Regions from separate parts of the Pantoea sp. X-Soil-TKNS-1207 genome, predicted to be linked through region 2. Evidence: predicted binding sites of a transcription regulator. Region 2 holds the regulator's gene; each other region holds the start of a gene.
What was found. The regulator Fur, encoded in region 2, represses iron uptake genes when iron is present. The targets are predictions, from matches to a motif close to ATAATAATGAGAACNACTATCAA.
Positions count from the first base shown of each region.

Region 1: exbB (tol-pal system-associated acyl-CoA thioesterase) is a predicted target of Fur. The motif match lies at 1,529-1,551, and genes of this name have one in related genera.
Region 3: AC6I8V_RS21130 (TonB-dependent siderophore receptor) is a predicted target of Fur. The motif match lies at 1,898-1,920, and genes of this name have one in related genera.

Region 1 covers NZ_AP035958.1:3,714,374-3,717,950, forward strand. Annotated here, with positions in the region: gene AC6I8V_RS17165 (SDR family oxidoreductase) at 1-234, shown strand, start outside; gene exbD (TonB system transport protein ExbD) at 292-714, opposite strand; gene exbB (tol-pal system-associated acyl-CoA thioesterase) at 720-1,442, opposite strand; gene metC (cystathionine beta-lyase) at 1,776-2,966, shown strand; gene AC6I8V_RS17185 (DedA family protein) at 3,072-3,577, shown strand, end outside.
Region 2 covers NZ_AP035958.1:1,243,576-1,247,152, reverse strand. Annotated here, with positions in the region: gene ybfF (esterase) at 1-298, shown strand, start outside; gene ybfE (LexA regulated protein) at 467-742, shown strand; gene fldA (flavodoxin FldA) at 879-1,409, shown strand; gene fur (ferric iron uptake transcriptional regulator) at 1,765-2,208, shown strand; gene AC6I8V_RS05705 (hypothetical protein) at 2,271-2,666, opposite strand; gene glnS (glutamine--tRNA ligase) at 2,903-3,577, opposite strand, start outside.
Region 3 covers NZ_AP035959.1:199,484-203,060, forward strand. Annotated here, with positions in the region: gene AC6I8V_RS21120 (cysteine hydrolase family protein) at 1-375, opposite strand, end outside; gene AC6I8V_RS21125 (MurR/RpiR family transcriptional regulator) at 632-1,534, opposite strand; gene AC6I8V_RS21130 (TonB-dependent siderophore receptor) at 1,964-3,577, shown strand, end outside.

The sequences.
Region 1 (3,577 bases), 1.9 Mb from region 2:
GCCCCTAGAGGCATTCGCGTAAACTGCGTGGCGCCGGGTCCAATCTGGACCGCGCTCCAGGTGGCGGGCGGTCAGCTGCCGGAGAAACTGCCGGAATTTGGCGAACAAACGCCGCTCGGCCGGGCCGGGCAGCCTGCGGAACTGGCGGGCGTGTATGTTTATCTGGCGTCGCCGGAATCGAGCTATGTCACGGCAGAGGTGCATGGCGTGACCGGCGGCAACCATTTGGGTTGATTCCCCTCAGCAAACAAAAAGGGCGCCTTAGCGGCGCCCTTGTCAGATTCGGTGAGATTATTTCTTCACCGTCTCCATTCCCATCAGTCCAATCTTGAGATAACCGGCTTCGCGTAGCTGGTCCATCACTGACATCAGGGTTTCATAACTTACCGACTTATCTGCCTGGAAGAAGATAGTGGTGTCTTTGTTGCCTTCGGTCTGCGCAGTCAGCGCATTCACCAGCGTCTCTTTGCTCACCGGATCATTACCGATGAAGACCTGATTATCTTCCTTAATTGACAGATAAACGGGTTTTTCCGGACGCGGCTGCGGCGCACTGGTAGACGCTGGCAGGTTGACGCGGACATCTACAGTGGCCAACGGCGCGGCCACCATAAAGATGATCAGCAGAACCAGCATGACGTCGATAAACGGCGTCACGTTGATTTCATGCATTTCGCCATCGTTTTCCATGTCGTCGTTCAAACGCATCGCCATGGTAATTACCCTACGCGCAGTTTCTGAGCGGTAGCCGCACGAGCCACTTCGTTGTTCACTTTACCCAGATCGAGATCGCGGCTCTGCAACAGCAGTACCTGTGCGGCCACATCGCCCAGCGAGGCTTTGTAGCTGGCGATCATACGGGCAAACACGTTGTAGATGACAACGGCAGGGATAGCAGCCACCAGACCAATGGCGGTAGCCAGCAGCGCTTCAGCGATACCCGGCGCAACCACGGCAAGGTTGGTGGTTTGCGTCTGAGCGATGCCGATAAAGCTGTTCATGATGCCCCATACGGTACCGAACAGGCCGATAAACGGCGCGACCGAACCGATGGTAGCGAGGAAGCCATTGCCGCGACCTGCGTGACGGCTGAATGCCGCAACACGACGCTCAAGGCGGAAACTGGTACGTTCTTTAATGCCGTCGGTGTCTTCTGCACCCGCGGAAAGCTCCAGCTCATTCTGCGCATCGTTCAGCAGCACGAGGCTGTGGCTGTTGCCTTTGAAGCTGGTGGCGGTACGTGAGGCGTCGTCTAACGAACGCGCTTCGCCTAGCGCGACATGCTCACGCTTCAGGCGACGTTTCGCTGAACTCAACTCAGCATATTTGCCAAAGAAGATTGCCCAGGTAACAACGGAGGCCAGCAACAGGCCAATCATTACCACCTTTACCACGATATCGGCATGATGATACATGCCCCAAACGGAGAGGTCCGTTTGCATCAAATCACTGGCTACCACGCTGCGTCTCCAACTTCAATTGCACAGTTCACGATCGAGCGCGGATCATAACAAATTATAAGTGCGAATTGATAGTAGTTCTCATTACTATTTACAAACGAAAGGTGCGCTTTTTCTCCACAAATTTTGCTGCTTCTGTATCCAGCGAGGAAGGTTTTTAACCATTTTCCGGGTGAGCAGACGTTTTCCTCGTCACCGCCAGGCGACGCCGGCTTATTCCAGGGTGGAACTCTGATATTCCGCAATCAGGGTCAACTCGCAGGCTGGATTCGTGGTAACGTGGTTGCTTTGTGAAATGCGGCAGGAAAGGCAGTGATGGCAACGAAAAAAATAGACACCACGCTGGTCAGCGCGGGACGCAGCAAACGTTACACCCAAGGCTCAGTGAACAGCGTTATTCAGCGCGCCTCATCGCTGGTTTTCGATACCGTAGCCGATAAAAAACGCGCCACCGCCGGACGGGCGAAAGGCGAATTGTTCTACGGTCGTCGCGGTACGCTGACGCACTTCTCCCTCCAGGACGCGATGACGGAACTGGAAGGCGGCGCCGGATGCGTTCTTTATCCTTGTGGTGCCGCAGCGGTTGCTAACGCCATCCTCTCTTTCGTTGCAGCGGGCGATCATATCCTGGTAAGCGGCGCGGTCTATGAACCGACGCAGGATTTTTGCACCAAAATCCTGAGCAAACTTCAGGTTACCACCACCTTTTTTGATCACTGCATCGGTAGTGAAATCAGCGCGCTGGTTCAGCCCAACACCCGCGTGGTGTTTCTCGAATCCCCTGCGTCCATCACCATGGAAGTGCAGGACATCCCGGCTATCGTCGCTGCGGTGCGCTCAGTAGCGCCGGACGCCATTATCATGATCGATAATACCTGGGCGGCGGGCGTGTTGTTTAACGCTCTGGAGCATGGCGTCGATATTTCGATTCAGGCTGGCACCAAATATCTGATTGGTCACAGCGATGCGATGATTGGCACCGCCGTCGCCAATGCGCGCTGCTGGGATCAGCTGCGTGAGAACTCCTATCTGATGGGCCAGATGGTCGATGCCGACACCGCGTATATGGCGAGTCGCGGCCTGCGTACCCTGGGCACCCGTCTGCGTCAGCATGAAGAGAGCGGATTGCAGGTGGCGGAATGGCTGGCGGCGCGACCGGAAGTGGCGCGCGTAAATCATCCGGCGCTGGCACAGTGCAAAGGCCATGAATTCTGGCAGCGCGATTTCAACGGCAGCAGCGGTCTGTTCTCGTTTATTTTGCATGAGAAGCTGAGCAGCGAGCAGCTGGCGATTTATCTCGATGGTTTTCACCACTTCAGCATGGCTTACTCCTGGGGTGGCTATGAGTCGCTGATTTTGGCTAACCAGCCGGAAGAACTGGCTGCAATTCGCCCGGCGGGGGGTGTCGATTTCACCGGCACGCTGGTGCGGGTACATATTGGTCTGGAACACGTTGATGACCTGCTTGATGACCTGAAAGCCGGGTTTGAGCGCCTGAAGCAGTAAAATTTTCAACCTAAGCTCAACAGGCCGGAACTGCGTGGCAGAGATCAACATCTGCTGCTACGCAGACCGTTAAAATGAAATCCTTGTGACTTGATGGAATAGCAGATGGGTGTTTTACATGAGATTGTCCACGCGCTCTGGCACCAGGATTTTGCCGCGCTGGCTAATCCGGATGTGGTGTGGATTGTTTACGGCGTGATGTTTCTGACGCTGTTTCTGGAAAATGGTTTGTTGCCAGCCTCATTTCTGCCCGGTGACAGCCTGTTGTTACTGGCCGGCGCCATGGTGGCCAAAGGCGTGATGGATTTTATCCCGACCATGGTGATCCTGACCACCGCCGCCAGCCTCGGCTGCTGGCTGAGTTATCTGCAAGGACGCTGGCTGGGCAATACCAGAATTGTCAAAAGCTGGCTGATGCATCTGCCAGCTCAGTATCATCAGCGCGCCTGGCAACTGTTTAATCGTCATGGCCTGATGGCCTTGCTGGTGGGGCGTTTTCTGGCATTCGTACGTACCCTGCTGCCCACCATGGCGGGCATTTCGGGTTTGCAGAATGGCCGCTTTCAGCTGTTCAACTGGTTAAGCGGCTGGCTGTGGGTCTGCATCGTAGT
Region 2 (3,577 bases):
AGGGGTGATTCAGTTCATCCTCAAATCGTTCCATGAAGGCGAGTGGCGTTTTAACGTGCCGGTGTTGTGGGACAACTACAGCACCATTTCCGGTTGGGAAGACGTACCGGCATGGCCGCACCCGGCGCTGTTTATTCGCGGCGGTGACTCGCCCTATCTGGATAATCAGCACCGCGATGCCCTGCTGCGTCAGTTCCCGCAGGCGCATGCGCATGTGATCAGCGGCGCAGGCCACTGGGTTCATGCGGAGAAACCTGAGGCGGTTTTGCGCGCAGTCCGGCGCTTTTTTGTACTGTAAAAGCAAAAGCTTGCCGCAAACCGTTTAGGGTTGGCGTCGTGGATGGCGCTGGAGTATGATGTCGCGCTAAAAATTTGCCGCGGATGATTTTTTCACCGTGGTCGGGCCGATAATGTATAAATCGCGCAGCGCCTTTCCGCCGTTCGCGCCCACTCAGTTTTACAAACCATGGCAAAAGAACAGACTGACCGTACCACGCTCGATCTCTTCGCTGATGAGCGGCGTCCGGGTCGCCCCAAAACCAGTCCGCTGACGCGTGACGAACAGTTGCGGATTAACAAACGCAACCAGCTGAAACGCGACAAGGTGCGTGGGTTGCGTCGTGTCGAGCTGAAAATGTCCGGCGAGGCGGTTGATGCCCTCAACACCCTGGCTGAGCAACAAAACATCAGTCGCAGCGAATTGATTGAACAAATGCTGCTGGCGCAGCTCAAACTGTCGTAACGCACGCAGACCGCACGCACGAACAAAAGTGACCGCTTTACAAGTTCCGCCACTTTGCCCGGTCTGCTATCATTCGCTTAACTGTGCATTCTACTGACTTACTTTCACAATCAGGATTTAAGAGGTTACTTGACCCATGGCAATCGTAGGCATTTTCTTCGGCAGCGATACCGGCAACACTGAAAACATTGCAAAAATGATCCAGAAACAACTGGGTAAAGACGTTGCTGAAGTGCATGACATTGCCAAGAGCACCAAAGAAGATCTCGAAGCATTCGATATCCTGCTGCTGGGCATCCCGACCTGGTACTACGGCGAAGCGCAGTGTGACTGGGATGATTTCTTCCCGACGCTGGAAGAGATCGACTTCAACGGCAAACTGGTGGCATTGTTTGGCTGTGGCGACCAGGAAGACTACGCGGAATACTTCTGTGATGCGATGGGCACCATCCGTGACATCATCGAGCCGAATGGTGCGGTGATTGTTGGCCACTGGCCAACGGAAGGCTACCATTTTGAAGCCTCTAAAGGTCTGGCCGATGACAAACACTTCCTGGGACTGGCTATTGACGAAGATCGTCAGCCGGAACTGACCAACGAACGTGTTGAAAAATGGGTGAAACAGATTTTTGATGAGCTGCAATTACAGGCGATCATCGAAGCCTGATCCCCTGCCCTCCTCAATGTGGGCGCTGGCTCACATTGAGTTAAAGGAATTTCCTATAAAAATAATAGCTACTGTTTTTTAACTTTTTCCCGCAAATCTGTAGAATACCCGTAACGGTCATCCGCTTATTCCTCTGGCATCAGAATGAGGCTGAGTGAAATGGAAACAAAGACCTGCACGATCCCCGCCGGCGTTAGTGACACTTATCCTTACAGCCACTGGTGATTTCAGGACGTTACCTTGGTTTTCATTTCACTGCTTGAGTTCTATAATGAGACGCAAATGAGAATGCGCGTGATCGACATTCAAGGCCCTGCGCCGCAAGTGACTAGCAAAGTAACAGGACAATATCCGCATGACTGACAACAACTCCGCATTGAAGAAGGCTGGCCTGAAAGTCACGCTGCCCAGACTTAAAATTCTGGAAGTGCTTCAGGAACCCGAGTGCCATCACGTCAGTGCGGAAGATTTGTACAAACGCCTGATTGATATGGGCGAAGAGATTGGTCTGGCAACGGTATATCGCGTTCTTAACCAGTTCGATGACGCGGGCATCGTTACCCGTCATAACTTCGAAGGCGGTAAATCCGTCTTTGAACTGACGCAGCAGCATCATCATGACCACCTGATCTGCCTGGACTGTGGCAAAGTGATCGAGTTCAGCGATGAATCGATTGAAACCCGTCAGCGTGAAATTGCAACCCGTCACGGTATCAAACTCACCAACCACAGCCTGTACCTGTACGGCCACTGTGCGCTGGGAGACTGCCGCGAAGACGAGACGCTCCACGATAAGTAACGAAGTGTGCTATGCAGTATAAAAAAACCGGTGCCTGGCACCGGTTTTTTTGTTTCTGGATATCACTGCACCAGCGTTTCCTGCAAATATCGCCAGCGAGGAATCAAGGTACTGCAATCCAGCACCGCCAGCGAAATGCGGCTCTGGTTGTTACCATTCATCATCTGCAACTCGCGATACTGAATGGTGACCTCCTCGCTCTGCTGCGAAATGATGGTGTGTTCACTGGTGGCGATGCGCATCCCTTCACGCTGGCCGCGCAACTGGCGGAACAGCACCTCCATTGAGTTCAAATCGAATTGTTTCCCCTGCGGCGTCACCATTTTGAAGTCGGGGTGAAAGTGCGAGAGAAACAATTCAATGCTGTCGTCAGTGCTATCCGACTGATTAAAAATACGTTCGATAAGCTGATGTAAAACCACGACGCTGTGTTTGGCTTCCTGAGCGAGACTTGTCATTTTTTTTCCTTAGATAACCCGCGGAGCAACGCTGGAGAGCGCATAGCCTACCTGAAATACAGTTTTTAACACTCGTAAATGGATTAATTTTACTAAAGTCAGATTTGTCGCAAATACCGGTAACAAACACATTTTTTATGCCGTAGCATAAATGGTTGCCAGCCGTGATTTATCGCCAATAAAAAAGGGCGATTGCTCGCCCTTACATGATGATATGGTGAAAACGACAAAAAGAATTAATCGCCGATTTTCGCCCAGGTATCGCGCAAGCCTACGGTGCGGTTAAACACCAGCTTAGACGGCTGCGAGTACACGCTGTCTGCACAAAAATACCCTTCACGCTCAAACTGATACGGCGCCTGCGTTTCTGCATCGCGCAGTCCCGGCTCGACAAAGCCCTGTTTGATTTCCAGTGAATTCGGGTTGATGGTGGTGAGGAAATCCTCAGCCGCACCCGGATTCGCCACGCTGAACAGGCGATCGTACAGACGGAATTCCGCCGGCAGCGCATGAATGGCAGAAACCCAGTGGATCACGCCCTTCACTTTACGGCCATCTGCCGGATCTTTGCTCAGCGTATCGACATCGCAGGTACAGTAGATGCAGGTAATGTTGCCTTCATCATCTTTCGCCACGCGCTCAGCACGAATCACATAGGCGTTACGCAGACGCACTTCTTTGCCCAGCACCAGACGTTTGTACTGCTTGTTGGCTTCCTCACGGAAATCCGCGCGATCGATCCACACTTCACGGCTGAACGGCACATCACGCGTACCCATTTCCGGTTTGTTCGGATGGTTCGGCATGGTGATGATCTCTTCATGACCGGCTGGCAGGTTCTCAATCACCACTTTCAGCGGATCAAGCACTGCCATCGCACGCGGTGCATTCTCGTTGAGATCGTCACGGAT
Region 3 (3,577 bases), on a different replicon from region 2:
GGTGGTATCCACGCAAATCTCGGTTTTCATCCCGGCAATCACCAGCTGCGCAATATTTTTCTGGCGCAGATGCTGTAGCAACGTCGTGTCTCTGAAACAGTTGGGATAGCGTTTAATAAATACCACGTCATTATCCGCATCAACATTCAGTTCCGGGATGAGCTGCGTCAGTGGGCTTTGTTCGCTAAAAGGCGAGCCATCAGGCCCGGTATGGCGTGCGAAGAACACCGGTGTGTCGGTGTTTCTGGCGTTATCAATCAGGATATTGATATTGGATAAGATAGCGCTGGCTGCGAACGGGGTTTGCGGCCCGTGAAACAGTCCCTGCTGCATATCAATAATCAGAAGTGCTTTGCTGCCTGCTACTGAACGCATCGTGTGTCTCCATTCATGCCATCGCTGAACGGAGAACCTTTCCCCGTCCATGCTGGCGGGGCTGAGATTCTGTTTGCTTAGGTGTTAGCCACAGAAACACGCCCGCCGCCGCCAAAAGCGGTGGTGGTGGTTGCTGTGAATGTCGCCATAAATACAAACATCATCTTTCTCTCGGGTAAGTCAGGAATAACGAACCTAACACAGCCGTTGCGAAAAAAGTATATGAATTTTATTCACTTAATTAACACTGCGGCAATCAGCTGCTTTTCTTTCCCGCGCGTGACAGGGCGTTCGACAATTCATACAACCGATTGATGCTGTTCAGCGTAAGGACCGGCGCGGAGGCGGACAGCCCCAGCACCAGAATTTCCAGGCAGATTAGCGGAGTGGCATGAACCGGCATCAGTTCCGATGTGGCGCTACGGGGAATTTCAATGATCTGGTCGGCATGTTCGGCAAAAACCGTCCCGGCAGTGGCGGTGAGCAGGATGATGCGGATACCGAGCCGTCTGGCTTCGCTGACCGTGGTCATCCCTTCAGGATGCGCGCTTTTTTGCGCCAGCATCACCAGCACATCGCCCTGGCGCATATGGTGCAGCTGCTCACTCAGCGCGATGCCGGTGCGGTTCAGCACATAGGCCGGGATACCGTTGCGGTTAAACAGGCGTGAGGCATAGTCGGCCATGATGGCGGACGCGCCGATGCCAAAAATCGCGACCCGGTTGGCGGCGCGCATCAGCGCCACTGAATCGGTAATCGCTACGCGGTTTGCGGGGCTGTCCAGCATATCGCAGCTGGTCCGATAGCTTTGCAACACAAAATCGATGCTGGCGCCGGTATCCTGCGCCATTTTCTTCACCGTATTGACCATCTTACCCGGTGAACGCGGCGTGATTCCCAGATAGCCAGCCAGCACGCTTTTCAGATCGCGCAAGCCGCTAAATCCCAGCGCCTGGATCGTTCTGATCACCGTGGCATCGGAGGTTTGGGTCTCGGCCGCAATGCTCAGCGCCGTCTTCTCCAGCACCATGCCACGGTTATCGTTGATATATTGCGCCACACGCAATAATCCCGCCGACAGATGGGGTTTGACGGCGCGGAAGCGCTCGCCGTAAAGATCGTGTTTTTGCAGATTAACGTTAGAGGATGATGGCTTCACGTTTTCAGATACCACAGTAGAAAATTAACCGCATATTGCGTATGGATTCAACAGAGGCGATAAGGTCTCAGGCATAAGTTTTTCGTCTATTAACCTTAAGATTACCTTAATTTTTCTTTTCATTTCGGATAGAAACGGCGTTTATATTGACCAAATAAGATTTCATTTTTGAGATGTAGTAAATCAACGAAATCCGTTAAATAACAAAATGGGCTACTACATATTTTATGTAACATGATGAATTTAAATGAGAAAACTCACTACATATTATTTTTGTTGCGGCAAAGTAAAATAAGAAAAACCCCCACTACTGGCGCGAGTAATAGAAAAAAATAAGGTTAAATATTTTAAAAATTATTGAAAATGAAAATTAATCTCATTATCATTCCCGCCTCACTATTATTCTGTTTCTGATGCGGATTTAATCAAATGAAGTATCTTTTGCCTTTTTCACCAGTGCGTAATAATAAAATCTCTGGATCTCAGCTTCTATTTTTGTCTACTTTTCTGGCCTGTCACGGCGTTTCAGCCGCAGACAATACGCTGACCGTTACCGCCAGCCAGGATGCATCAACCGGGAGCTATAACCAGGAAGACGCCGCCGCAACGCTGCGCACCAATACTCCGCGCAATGAGACGCCTCAGTCCATCAGCGTAGTGACGCCACAGGTGATTCAGGATTACCAGGTCACCAGCCTTAACGATGCGGTGAAATTTGTCAGCGGTGTGACCCAGGGAAATACCCTCGGTGGCACCGAAGATGGCTTTGTGAAGCGTGGCTTTGGCTCCAATACCGACGGCTCAATTTTTATCGACGGCGTGCGCAGCAACCAGGGTCTGACCATGGATGCCAGCATCGACCACGTCGAAGTGCTGAAGGGATCCTCTTCGCTGCTGTATGGCATCCTCAACCCAGGCGGCATCATTAACCTGGTGAGCAAAAAGCCGCAGTACGAGTGGAACACCCATCTGAGTGGCGTCTCCAGCAGCTACGGCGGTGGCACCGGCACAGTCGATATCACCGGTCCGCTGGGCAACGGCTTTGCATTCCGTATGGTGGCAGAGCGTCAGCGCGAAGATTACTGGCGCAACTTTGGCGTTAACGAACATACGCTGCTGGCGCCGTCGCTGAGCTGGTATGGCGAACGCAGCTCGTTCAACATCAGCTACGTGGAATATAAATACGACGTTCCTTATGACCGTGGCACCGCCTTTATCGATGGCAAGCCGGTGGATATCCCCTACGAGCGACGTCTTGATGACAGCGCCAACCATGCGTGGGGCAAAAACAAACGCCTGAACGTCAGCTATGGCTACACCATCAACGACACCTGGGACACGCACCTGAACTACGGCTGGATGCAGCGTCGTTACGACAGCAACGAAGTGCGCGCCACCGCGATTGATACCACCACCGGCATTGTCTCGCGCCGTGCCGACGCCAACCGTGGCTTCAATCATCAGACCACCTATACCTCATGGGACGTCAGCGGCTCTCCGGTGATTGGCGGTATGCAGCATGATCTCCTGCTGGGTGTCGATTACGAGCAGAATGAAACCTACAAGGCTTACTCGTATCGCGGCAAAGTGTCGAACAGCTTCAACATGTATGATCCGGTTTATGGCGAGGAGCCGGTGGTGAATGACAGCACCTACAGCGACTCGATCAGTAATCTCAGAACCAACCTCTATAGTCGTTCTGTGTTTGCCAAAGACAGCATCCATCTGACGGACAAATGGATCGCCGTGCTGGGCGGACGTTTCCAGCGTTACACCCAGACTTCCAGCAACGGATTCATCAATCCCGAAACCACGCTTAACGATCGGGGTAACGCCTTCCTGCCGCAGATGGGCGTGGTGTATAAGGCCACACCGGATATTTCGCTGTACGCCAGCTACAGCAAATCCTTTACCCCATCGACCGAAACCGACGATGACGGCAATGTCGCCTCGACGGAGAAGGGCACCACCTATGAAGTGGGCAGCAAATGGCAGGTATCACCGGCGCTGAGCGCAACGCTGGCGTTGTACCGTATTGATGAA